2 regions of the Ancylomarina subtilis genome follow, and region 2 is predicted to be linked to the other one. Evidence: riboswitches for the same ligand, from Rfam matches in the RefSeq annotation. Region 2 holds a riboswitch; the other holds the start of a gene.
What was found. A riboswitch is a leader RNA that binds a small molecule or an ion and turns the genes downstream of it on or off. The one in region 2 is predicted to bind thiamine pyrophosphate.
Positions count from the first base shown of each region.

Region 1: linked by a shared signal. The riboswitch ahead of thiD (bifunctional hydroxymethylpyrimidine kinase/phosphomethylpyrimidine kinase) and the one ahead of thiS (sulfur carrier protein ThiS) in region 2 are both predicted to bind thiamine pyrophosphate.

Region 1 covers NZ_SHKN01000001.1:563,926-570,136, reverse strand. The annotation lists gene cobS (adenosylcobinamide-GDP ribazoletransferase) at 1-55, shown strand, start outside; gene cobC (alpha-ribazole phosphatase) at 168-698, shown strand; gene EV201_RS02365 (tetratricopeptide repeat protein) at 953-1,684, shown strand; gene EV201_RS02360 (aspartate kinase) at 1,758-2,411, opposite strand; TPP riboswitch at 2,544-2,639, shown strand; gene thiD (bifunctional hydroxymethylpyrimidine kinase/phosphomethylpyrimidine kinase) at 2,728-3,534, shown strand; gene EV201_RS02350 (YciI family protein) at 3,595-4,065, shown strand; gene EV201_RS02345 (superoxide dismutase [Ni]) at 4,132-4,605, opposite strand; gene EV201_RS02340 (twitch domain-containing radical SAM protein) at 4,776-5,954, shown strand; gene EV201_RS02335 (tRNA dihydrouridine synthase) at 6,207-6,211, opposite strand, start outside.
Region 2 covers NZ_SHKN01000002.1:356,310-362,520, forward strand. The annotation lists gene thiC (phosphomethylpyrimidine synthase ThiC) at 1-22, opposite strand, end outside; gene EV201_RS12410 (HesA/MoeB/ThiF family protein) at 124-861, opposite strand; gene thiH (2-iminoacetate synthase ThiH) at 1,038-2,144, opposite strand; gene EV201_RS12420 (thiazole synthase) at 2,147-2,917, opposite strand; gene EV201_RS12425 (thiamine phosphate synthase) at 2,905-4,167, opposite strand; gene thiS (sulfur carrier protein ThiS) at 4,201-4,401, opposite strand; TPP riboswitch at 4,435-4,525, opposite strand; gene EV201_RS12435 (hypothetical protein) at 4,847-5,089, opposite strand; gene EV201_RS12440 (hypothetical protein) at 5,331-5,867, shown strand; gene EV201_RS12445 (PepSY-associated TM helix domain-containing protein) at 5,851-6,211, shown strand, end outside.

The DNA of each region.
Region 1 (6,211 bases), on a different contig from region 2:
AGTGGTTGAAATTGTAATTTATTTGAGTATTTATATCATTTCAAGCCAGCTGTAATTGTTATTAAAAATAAAATTGTTGACAAAAGCCACTGCAATAGGTGGCTTTTTTGCTGCAATTCATTTCATATTACTATTTTTGTCTATTCATATCAAAAAAATATAAAAACATGATACTTCATTTAATCAGACATACAAAAGTAAATGTTGAACCAGGCGTTTGTTACGGACAAAAAGACGTTGAATTACTTGAAACATACCCGGAAGAACTGGAGACAATAAAAAAGAACATAGATGATTTGAAGTTTGACGCATATTATTCGAGTCCACTAACCCGTGCTAAAACATTGGCTACCGATTTATTTGGCGGAAATGTGACTTTCGATGATCGTTTAATGGAACTAAACTTCGGTGATTGGGAAGGGAAAGCATGGGATGAGATTCAAGACCCCTTTCTGGATAAATGGATGGAAGACTTCGTGAATAAGAAATGTTCAAATGGTGAATCTTTTGTAATGCTTCACGAGCGTGTGATCCAATTTTTAGAAGATTTAAAGAAATTGGAGCATAAACAGGTCGCCATTGTAACCCATGGTGGAGTCATCAGAACGCTTCAAGCTATACATAAGAATATTCAATTGAAAGAAGCTTTTAATGAGGCTCCGGCTGGTTTTGGTGAGTTGGTCCAGCTTGAATTTTAAATTAAATTTTAGCCTTAATGCCTGATTATATGTCTAGATCCATCAGGCTCCAGACTTCTTTTAACAATTTTTTAATCAATTTTATTTGATTATTTAATGAAATCGTTATTTTTAGGCTTGTTTTTGAAAAATCAAGAACAAAATTAATAACATAAGTGACATCGATCGGAATACAAAACACTTTTAATTCCTTGTGAAAATTGGATTAATATTGTATTGTGGCCCAGATCAAAAATTTAAACCAAATTAAAAATATGAAAAAGTTATTTCTTACCCTAGTTGTTTGTATGAGTGTTTTAGGTGCATTTGCACAGGATGCAGTGCAATTGAAAAATGACGGAAACGCTGCACTGAAAGCGAAAGATTACAAAGCAGCTATCGTTCATTTAGAAAACTACCTAAGACTACCTGAAGCAGCAGATGATATTAAAACAGTATATAACGTTGGTTATGCTGCAACAAAAGTTAAAGATTACGCTAAGGCTGTTATCTATTTTGACAAAGCCATTACTGCAAAATATAAACTATCAAGTTCATATTTAAGAAAAGCAACTGCTCTTAAAAAACTGAACAAATATGACGAGATGGTTGCAACCTTAAAAGCGGGTATTGCTGCTGTTCCTGCAAAAAATGCGAAATTGACTAAAACTTTAGCCAAGCATTATTTAATTGAAGGACAGAAAGCTCAGAAAGCTTCTAAATTTGATGATGCTGAAGCAGCATACAAGCAAGCTATTGAATTGAAATCTTCAATGAAAACTGACGCTATCGTTAGTCTCGGTTCTCTATACTTTGGAGAAGGTGCTAAAATTCAAGCTGCTGCTAATCCATTAGCAAATACTGAAAAAGAGAAATTTGCTGTTGAAATTGCAAAAGCAAAGTCTTTCTACAAGAAAGCCGTTGCTCAGTACACAAAAGCTAAAACTCTTGCTCCTGCCAGAGAAGATGTTGATTCTTTATTAAAAGAAGTAAAAGCTGTATTGTAAACTACAATCACTTCAAAATATAAAAGGGATGCTTTGAGCATCCCTTTTTTTGTATTTTTTCAATTTCTATATTCTAGCTTTGTCCTAAATTCTTTAATACAGAGAAGGTTTTGTCAATCGCATCATCATTCACTACAATCGTAAATTCATTAGTCGTAGATATTACTTCCCGTATATTAATTCCAGCCCAGGCAATACTTTTAAGAATATGGTAATAGAAACCAGCTTGCTGTGCATTCACATCTGGTAATTTAAGGGTGACAGCAGAAAGACGCCCACTTTTACTCAACATACTTTCTTCCTCAAAAATCGTTTCTACCTGATCGGCTAAAGATTGACTAACAACCAAATTCGACTCAAAAACCCCCTGGACCATCGTGTAGAAGAATTCCTGATTTGGACCAATAGCTCTCAACAAATCTGTATGTCTCTCGATCAACATACTCGAATTCTTGTAAGTATAATCCACCAATTGTGAACGGACAATGATATCCCGAACAACCACTTCGGCTCCAAGATGTGAGATTTTCCCTTTCATCTTAGGGATCAGTCTATTGATAGACATAACGATGGCACCACTTTTTACCTGGTCACCGAAATGTTGTTCCACCTCAGGCTGAATTTTTCGAGCCAGTGAGGAAACATTTATCAATCCTTCAACCAAGGCTTCAGCAAGAAAAGGTTGATGTGCAATGATTTTTTCTACGATCTGAGAAATACTAAGCATATGTATATATTTTTCTCAAAAATAGACATATTGTTTAAATTTTCACACGAATTTTCCATAAGAATTCAATTTTATTGAAATAATTGAATGTGATAGCATTTTATAGATTTAATCATAAAAAGAATATATTTGTCATACCGTTAGGGGTGCTTGATTCCATCAGGCTGAGATAAAACCCTGGAACCTGACATGCATAATAGCAGCGTAGGAAAACGAATTCATTTTAAGAGCTTTTAACCAGGCTCTTATCTTATATTTCCTATCCCACAACAACATTTATGTCTGAAACGTTCCTAAACCTAAATTGAACTAAGACATGAAATACCATAAAGTCCTCACCATTGCAGGAAGTGATTCTGGCGGAGGAGCTGGAATTCAGGCTGACATCAAGACGATTTCAGCTTGTCAATGCTATGCCAGTTCTGCAATAACCGCTATTACAGCACAAAATACACTTGGCGTAAAAGATATTCACCCAGTACCTTCAATGACAGTTAAGTCTCAAATTGAAGCTGTACTTGATGATATTGGCACAGATGCTATTAAAATTGGAATGTTACATTCCTCTGAAATCATACAAATGGTAGCTGCCTGTCTGGATAAATATCAAATAAAGAATGTTGTGCTTGATCCGGTAATGGTGGCCACTTCAGGAAATCAATTGCTTCAGAATGAAGCTATCGATAATCTCAAAACAATTTTATTCCCTAAAGTGAGGATTATCACGCCTAATCTGCCTGAAGCAGAAATATTGCTGGGAAGAAAAATTGAAAAACAAGCTGAGTTTAGAGGAGTAGCCAAAGAATTAGCTGAAAAATACCAGGTATCTGTTTTATTAAAAGCCGGCCACTTAACCGGGGATGATTTAATCGATGTTTTATACGATTTTGAAACATCACAAAGCCATGATTTGAAATCGAAAAGAATTGAAACACAAAATACGCATGGAACAGGTTGCAGCTTGTCTTCAGCATTAGCTTCTTTTCTGGCAAAAGGGTTCACAATATCAGAATCAGCTCAACGCGCTAAACTTTATATTACAAATTCAATAAAAGAAGGACGTGATTATAACATTGGGAAAGGCCATGGCCCCGTGCATCACTTTTATCAATATTGGAAATAACTGTTTTCGGTTGCCTTAAATGTTTTTCTTATCTTACAGATACAATTTAAAATCTGAAAAATGAAAGCATTACATTTCCTCCTATCTCTATGCATTACAGGCGTTTGCTTGTGTGCTTGTCAGGAAACATCCCATAAAAAAGAATATAATCAGGAACTTGCACTCAAATTGAAGGCGGATCAATATGGCATGAGTCAGTACGTGATGGCGTTTTTAAAGAGAGGCCCCAATAGAAATCAAGATTCGATTACTGCTGCACAATTGCAAAAAGCTCATCTTAAAAATATCATGAAAATGGCAGAGGAGGGCACTCTGGTTCTTGCCGGTCCTTTTATGGATGATGGTGATATTAGAGGCATCTATATTTTTAATGTAGAGAGCATGGAAGCAGCCAGGCGTTTGACTGAAAGCGACCCTGCCGTCAAGGCTGGCCGATTAATCATGGAATTACATCCTTGGTATGGTTCAGCCGCGGTTAAAGAGATAAATACCATTCACGAGCAGTTGACTAAAAAATCAATCGCCGAATAAGCAGCTGTTTATTTAAAATAGAAAAACCTCTTCATCAATACGAAGAGGTTTTTTTGATAGTTTGAATTAATGCTTGTGTTCATCTTTGCTAAAATAGGCATGATCGAAATCATGAACCGTATCGTTCAATTTTTTAATCATGTCCATATTGGTACTTTGCTTGGCTTTCATTGCATAGACACATATTTTATGCAGCAATTCAAGCTGTGTCATATTTTTAGCTTTCATCATCGGATCGTCACTAAGCTTAATACGCTGAAACATAAAATACTGAGTTGCAAGATCCTGTAATTTCTTAGCATGCTCTTCTTTATTATTGACCCAACGTACTAACTGATTGTAATCTGGTTTCTCTGAAGCAGAAAGTTCAATAATCATTTTCATGCTTTTTTCAATGGTTTGAATATGTTCATACATCATTTTCACTCTGGCAGCATCATCATATATACCGCAAGGTATTTCACAGTGGGCATAGCTTTTAACAGTTCCAAATCCCATAAACATAAGGCATACAAGAGCCAATACTTTTATTTTTTTCATAACAACTAATTTTTATTTAAAAGTTTAATTAAAATTAATCTAAATAGGTGAGACCTGAAAATATAACAAAGCCTAAATTAAGACAAAACTGTATTTATTTAATAGGTGGAACAAACCAAAATAGCTAATGAAAACGCAAAGAGGAAAAGCAATTCGCTTATCTTTGCAATATGAATTCAGAACGCCCTTTTTGTTTAATGCCCTTTATTCATTACCATGTGGGTAATGCAGGAAATGTTAAAGCCTGTTGTGTCGCAAATATTCCATACGGCAATTGCAACAAGCAAAGTTTCAATGAAATTTGGCAGGACGAAGCTATTAATAAACTACGGGCAAAATTTAAAAATGGGGAATCTGACCCTCGATGTGCTGTTTGTTTAAAACTCGAAGAAGCAGGAGGAAAGAGTATTAGACAAGAGACTCACGAGCGATTTAGCGCCTTTAAAGCTTACGAAGAGAAACAACAACCCGTATATTTTGACATTCGTTTTTCTAATGCATGCAATTTTGCTTGTCGAACCTGCTGGCATGGTGCTAGTTCATCATGGTTTACTGAGGCCAAACCCCTAAAACGAAGTTTGGGAAATACCGCATTACTGCAGAATATCAACGATTTTGAAAACTTCATTGCAGAAAACGGAGAAGCACTTCTGCAGGCTGAAGAAATCTATTTTGCAGGGGGAGAACCCTTAATGAGTGAAGAACACTATACACTTCTACAATATTTAATTGATAATAAGCACACTAAACTTCGTCTGCGTTATAACACCAACTTTTCTGTTCTGGAGTTCAAAGGGCATCAAATTTTAAATTATTGGAAACAGTTTGATGATGTTGAGATTCTGGCAAGCATAGATGCTCACCAGAAATTGGGAGAATACATTCGAAAGGGGTTTAATTGGGTCAAATTTGTGGAGAACAGAGAGGCTATAAGAGAATTCTCGCATATCAAATTTAAGATTGCACCAACCATTTCCGTTCTATCCATTGCTAACTTGCCTGAATTATACAAAACCTGTCTGGAGCTGGATGTGATTCAAAAAGAGGATTTCTATATCAATATACTCGAACGACCTTATTATTATAACACCAAAGCCATTCCTGCACATATCAAAGATGCAATTGCCAAGTCTTTTGAGAAATTTTATCTGTGGGCTAATGAAAATTCGATTCCTCTTTCAGTTTTGAAACAATTTGAAGAATGTATCACATATATGCAAGCCGAAGATTTAAGCAAGCATTGGAAGGCCTTTTTAAAAGAGACTGAACTTTTCGATAAGCTTCGAGAAGAATCGTCTGAAGATCTAAAAGTCTTGTTTGAAATTAACAATACGAATTCAAATTCCTGATTTCGTTATCAAAATCTAGTCTCAAACACTCATTTTTATCGATTTTGCCTAAATGGACAGAAATTATGTCCTTTTATAATCACAGATAAAAAGCCTATAAACAGGGGCTTGCATCAACACAAACCCCATTTTAACAGCATAATTTGAAGCTATCCTGAGATAAGGGACACATTGCCCATAAATATTCAATTCTCAGAAAGGATTCTCTAAAAAGAATTCTTAAAATTTTAATTTGATTGAAATTTTTAATGCTTAAA
Region 2 (6,211 bases):
TATTAATGTCTGTTTTATTCATCGTATATTTTTGTTTAGTATTCATTTTTTACTTTTCAGTTATCGGTTTTCAGGATATCACCTTTAAATTTGAATAACTTTATCCTTTACCCTTTTAAACCTTTAGCCTTGTTTTCCAATTTTTAGTTTTTGACTGCTTAAGTCCATAGCGTTATAGAGCAGTAGTTCTCCATCGAGTATCTTGCCAATTCCTGTAATGATTTTAATGGCCTCGGTTGCTTGTATAAGGCCAATTAAACCAGGTACGACAGGAAGTACGCCGATTTTTTTTCCATCTGTAAGAGGAATTTGATCCGGTGCTTCAGGATACAAATCGCTGTATTGAGTTTTAGTTCTGTAGTTAAAAACAGAAACTTGTCCGCCGTATTCAAATACAGAAGCAAAAATCCAGGCTTTGTCAGCTTTTTGTGCCGCACGGCAAATGATGTAGCGGGTTTCAAAGTTGTCACAGGCATCAATAATCAGGTCGTACTTTTTAAATAAGGCAACAGCATTATCCTTTGTTAATCTGTAATTGAAACAGTCAATCGTGATATTTGGGTTCTGTTCTTTCAATTTTTGTGCGCTGACTTCAACTTTATATTGCCCCTCGTCGCTTTCATCATACATGATTTGTCGTTGCAGGTTGCTCACTTCAACGATATCACCATCCATGATGCCTATCCGCCCGACCCCGGTTGAGCAGAGATATTTAAGCAGAGGAGAGGCTAGTCCGCCGGCTCCAATCACAAGAACACTCGCATTCTTTAGTTTGATTTGTGCCTCTTCTCCAAAGTCAGGAAGTATGATCTGGCGTTGGTATCGATCCCGTTCTTTATCGCTTAGTTTATATGTGTCCATAGATTATTTAATTTTCTGTAAAAGTCCAATAATTCAAAAGTCAAAATGGTCATTCATTTATTGTTGTCAGTTTCGAAAATCAGTTTAATGAACTAATCTGTGATATTTTGTGTCATCTGTGGTTTCCAATTCTTTTTACTTTATCCTTGTTCTACTTTTAACCTTATTTTCCCTTGTTACATATACCTGTCCCAGTCCTTCCAAACAGCCTCGTATTTTTTCTCGTGCAACATGCTTTCAATTTCTTGAGGACTTCGTTGATCCGAAACTTCGAATTGTTCCAGGGCTTTGGTGTGTACCGCATAGCCACCAGGTTCTGTTTTTGATCCTGCACTCATGGCTGTTATGCCAAGTTTGAAGACATGATCGCGAAAAGTGGGTGATTCCCGGGTTGAGAGTGAGAGTTCGACTTCCTGATTCAGAATTCTGAAGGCACAAATGACCTGTAATAGCTCCCTGTCAGAGATCGCCATGTTAGGCTGAAAACCTCCTGCATTAGGACGCAAGCGTGGAAAGGAGATTGAATAGCGAGACTGCCAATATGTTTTTTCCAAATAGGATAGATGAAGAGCAGTATGCCAGATATCCGAACGCCAATCTTCTAAGCCGATAAGACAACCCAAACCGATTTTATGAATGCCTGCTTTACCCAGTCTGTCAGGTGTTTCAAGTCGATATTGAAAGTTTGCTTTTTTTCCGGCAGGGTGATAGTTTTTGTAATTTTCCTGGTGATAGGTTTCTTGATAAACGTAAACGGCATGTAATCCTGCTTGTCTCAGTTGCTGATATTCTTCGGTACTCATGGGTTGTACTTCCACCGAAATTTGGGCAAAATGAGGACGCAGTAATTCGATAGCTCCCATCAGGTAGGTAAAACCAGCTTCCTTTTGATGTTCGCCAGTGACTAAAAGGAGGTGTTCGAAGCCCATTTGTTTAATGGCCATAGCTTCTTTTAGAATCTGATCTTCGCTAAGGGTTACGCGTTCAATTTTGTTTTGATGACTGAATCCACAGTACACGCATGAATTTGAACAAGTATTGGAAAGGTATAAGGGGACATAAAGTTGAATGGTTTTACCAAAACGCTGTTGTGTCGCCAGCATACTTTTCTGAGCCATTTGCTCCAAAAAGGGAGCCGCTGCAGGAGAAATCAAAGCCTTGAAGTCTTCCAGTCCACATTGGGTTTGATTAAGAGCATGCAAAACATCTTGCTCCGTTTTAGCATAGATGCTGTCCTTAATTTGTTCCCAGTCGTATTGTTTTAAGGTGTCAAAAAAACTCATGCTTATAAGTTTAGAAATGAGGTTAGAGGACTGCTGGCTTCTGCTTGGTTGAGTTGTGTACCCAGTTTGGCCTCAAAAGCTATTCGACCCGCTTGAACGGCCAGTTTGAACGCTTCAGCCATTTTTATCGGATCATTTGCAACAGCAATAGCCGTATTGACAAGCACAGCATCAGCACCCATCTCCATGGCTTCGGCAGCATGACTGGGTGCCCCAATGCCTGCATCAACTACGACAGGAATGTTTGCCTGTTCAATAATAATCCTAATAAATTCACGTGTAATGAGGCCTTTATTGCTCCCGATTGGTGAACCCAGAGGCATCACGGCAGCAGCACCCGCTTCTTCAAGCTGTTTGGCCAGAATGGGATCGGCCTGCATATAGGGCAGAACGATAAACCCCTTTTTTGCCAACTCTTCACAAGCTTTTAGTGTTTCTATAGTATCAGCAAGTAAATATTTCGGATCGGGATGAATTTCAAGTTTGAGCCAATTGGTTTGCAGGGCTTCTCTTGCCAGTTCTGCCGCAAATACGGCTTCTTTTGCTGTTCGTACGCCAGATGTGTTGGGCAATAATCTAAAACGATTCGGATCGATATGCTTCAGGATATCGTCTTCCGGGTTCTGAATATCCACTCTTCGCAGAGCAGTGGTGACCATTTCGCTGCCAGAGGCAATCAGAGCTTCTTCCATAAGTTGATTGGAACTGAATTTTCCGGTTCCAAGAAAAAGCCGGGAATTAAATTCCTGGCCCGCAATTGTTAGTTGTTGCATAACGGATTTATTAGTTGTTTAAGGTAGTTTGTTGTTGTTGAGATGAGATTTTCACTTGATGTAATGGCTGAGGATAAAGCAATACCATGCAGACCACTTTCCACAAGATCGGAGACGTCTTCAATATTGATTCCGCCGATGGCAACAATAGGCAAATGGATGTTTTCAATTTGGCACTGCTCTATGATTTGCTTGTAGCCCTTGAGCCCTAAAACAGGAGCTAAGTTCTTTTTGGTCTGCGTAAAACGAAAGGGACCCAAGCCGATGTAGTCGACACCTGACTGGTGTAGTTGGCGGATATCATTTATATCATTGGCCGTTCCGCCAATAATGTATTCACGTCCCAATAGTTTTCGGGCTGTGACGGGAGATAGATCAGCCTTACCCAGGTGAACGCCGTGGGCACCGATTTCTTTTACCAGATGTGCATGATCATTTAGGATAAGTTTTGCTTGATACTGATGACATATATCGGCTGCTTGCTTGCCCATTTTTAAAATATCTTCATCTGATTTATTTTTTAGACGAAGTTGAATCCATTTGGCACCTGCCTTGCACACCTGTTGGATTTGTTCCAATTCGTTCAGTTTGGAAAAATCGTTTGTGATGAATTGAAAATCTGAAATTGATGTGTTTTTTATCATCATTTTACTATTTGCTTGAATCTCATAAAAACGTTTGGAGACCAGTTCCGGACTAAGATGATTGCCTTCCCAAATACTTCCCAAAAGCGCACAACCCATAAATCCCAAATCCAAACAATCCTGAATATTTGTTTGGTCTATTCCGCCCAGAGCGATGCAGTTTTTAATTTCAGGATGATCCTGAAATAAAGTTTGGATCTCGTTGGGGTAGAAAGCAGAAGGGTAGCCTTGTTTAGAGATTGAATTGTAAATCGGACTCAAAAAAACATAGTCGTGCGTTTTGTAGTGGTTTAAAACTTCAAGGGGCGTATGGCAGGATCTGCTCCGGCTTATATTTTGACGTTTTATTGGATATTCATCTGTTTGATGGACGCTTTTGAAATGAACTCCTCCCAGATAGAATTCTTCAGCCAGAATATGGTGCTGATGCAGAATCACACGTGAATGGTATTGCTTTGCTAAGCTATGAAGCATGTGCTTTAATTCATTGATTGAAGCATGTGGTTTCCGAACATGTAGCCTCTGAAGTCCCGATTTAAAAAGGGCTTCCCAAAGGCGAACTTCATCCGGAAGGATTTCTTCAGGTGTAATAACTATAGGTGTCATAGGATTTTGAGATTAGTTTTGTTGAATAATAGATTAACCGCCTTGTGTGGCGCGAATCAACAAAACCTTATCATCTTCCTTTATCAGATGTTTATCCCATAGAATTGAGGGGATAATTTCTTGCCCTATGGCAACGGCTATGCCTTTGGGGGATGTATTGAGCTGGCAAAGCAGCTTTGAAATACTTGAGGCATCAGCGATATCGATGCTTTCATCATTTACATAAACCTTCATACGAGTTAGTTTTGTAGTAAATGAGAAGAGGCTTAAGCCAATGCTTGATATTCCTACGTCGGTATGATCCGAATCAGGTTATGAGGGTGTGATCTCAGCCCATAGGGCACCCCTTATCAATTACTATATTCAAAAAAAAATGTGTGTTTTACAGAAGGCTGGTAAACTGAAATCAGAATGATATTAACTCCCTTCGTCGGCATTATCCGCATCAGGTTCTTAAGGGTATAATCTCAGCCTGTTTTAATACCGATTAGCAATCAGCTAGGTTTACTTTTGCTTTAAACTCAAGTTACTTGTCTGATTGTCTATCGGAATTATACCATAAAAAAAGTGAATTAAATATCACAAGTTTAAATGAAATGGTATAAGGCACCCCCGTAAAACGTTGTCAAATGTATGGAAATATTTTAATAATAAAAGCCTAAACGGACTTCGTTCCGTATTATTTTTTTGAAGAGTCAGAAGAGGGAGATGTTTTCTTTTTAATTTGAGTAAGCTCCATTTTACGGATTCGGGCACGAATAGCCCCTTTGGTTCTGTTTAATTTGATAGCGATTTCTGAAACCGGGACACCATCGAAAAAAAGGTTAATCATGTCATCATCATCTTTTCTACTCCATGGCTTGTAGGCTTCCTTATTTTCTTTTTTTATTTGCTTGATCTTATTAAAGTCGTCCTGATTCATTTTGTTTTTTTTTATGTGATTATCTGGATTCCGATTGTAAAGATAGTTAGAAGTATTTAGTTTAAAACTTTGGATTGTTCCAGGCTTAATAAAAGCTTTGATGATAAATATAAAAGGAGTTTTTTGTCTTGTATTATGTTGTTAATGAATTGTTATCTTCTTTGGAGATATGTTTACTAAATTATAAATTTGATGTTCAATAAATGAAACAATAAATATTTAAACCTAAATCCTAAAATTGATGAAGTATCTAAGTTTATTAGCCCTGGTCCTGGTGTTTATGTCATGTAATTCAACGCAGTCTGGTTCGAAAAAACAGAATGCAGAGCAACAAGTTATCAGTCAGGTGAAATCAGCAACACTCAGTATCGATCAATTAATGACGGTGGCTGCAGATAAGGTCGGACAAGAGGTTTGTTTCAAAGGTTTGGTCAATCATGTGTGTGCCCATTCCGGAAAACGATGTATTTTGAAAAATGCGGAGGGAAATTTGTCTATCCGAGTTGAAGCGACGGGAGATCTTGAAGGTTTTAATAAGGAAATCGCGGGTAATGATTTGGTGGTGACCGGTATTCTTCGTGAGAAAAGATTAGCCACGAGTGAAATTGATGAGTGGGAAATGCAAGTGAAAGAAAAGTCTAAAAGTGAAGAAGGCGGGAAGCATTGCAGTTCAGAGATGGCAAACATTAAGGAAATGCGCGATTGGATGAAAGCCAACAACAAAGATTATTATGCCATTTATTATGTAGACGGAACAGATTATGAAGTTGTGGAGTAAGAAAGCTATACGTAAGTGGTTAAGACTGACTCATCGTTATCTGGGGTATTTCTTTGTGGGAATCACTCTTATTTATGCCATATCGGGCATTATCCTGAATCATAAAAAAAAGGGTGAAGATCCGGCTTATAAAACCGAATATATCAGTTATCAATTAAGCTCCGGTCTTAGTCCGAATCAAGTGACAGCGTATTGGAATGAGAATATATCGGATTATGCTTTAAACAGAATTATACCCGAATCCGAATCATACAACCTCTACTTAAAGGGTGGTTTGGGAACCTACAACCCGATGACCGGGGAGTTAAATTTTGAGGTTTATCAGAAGAAACTATGGGTGTTTT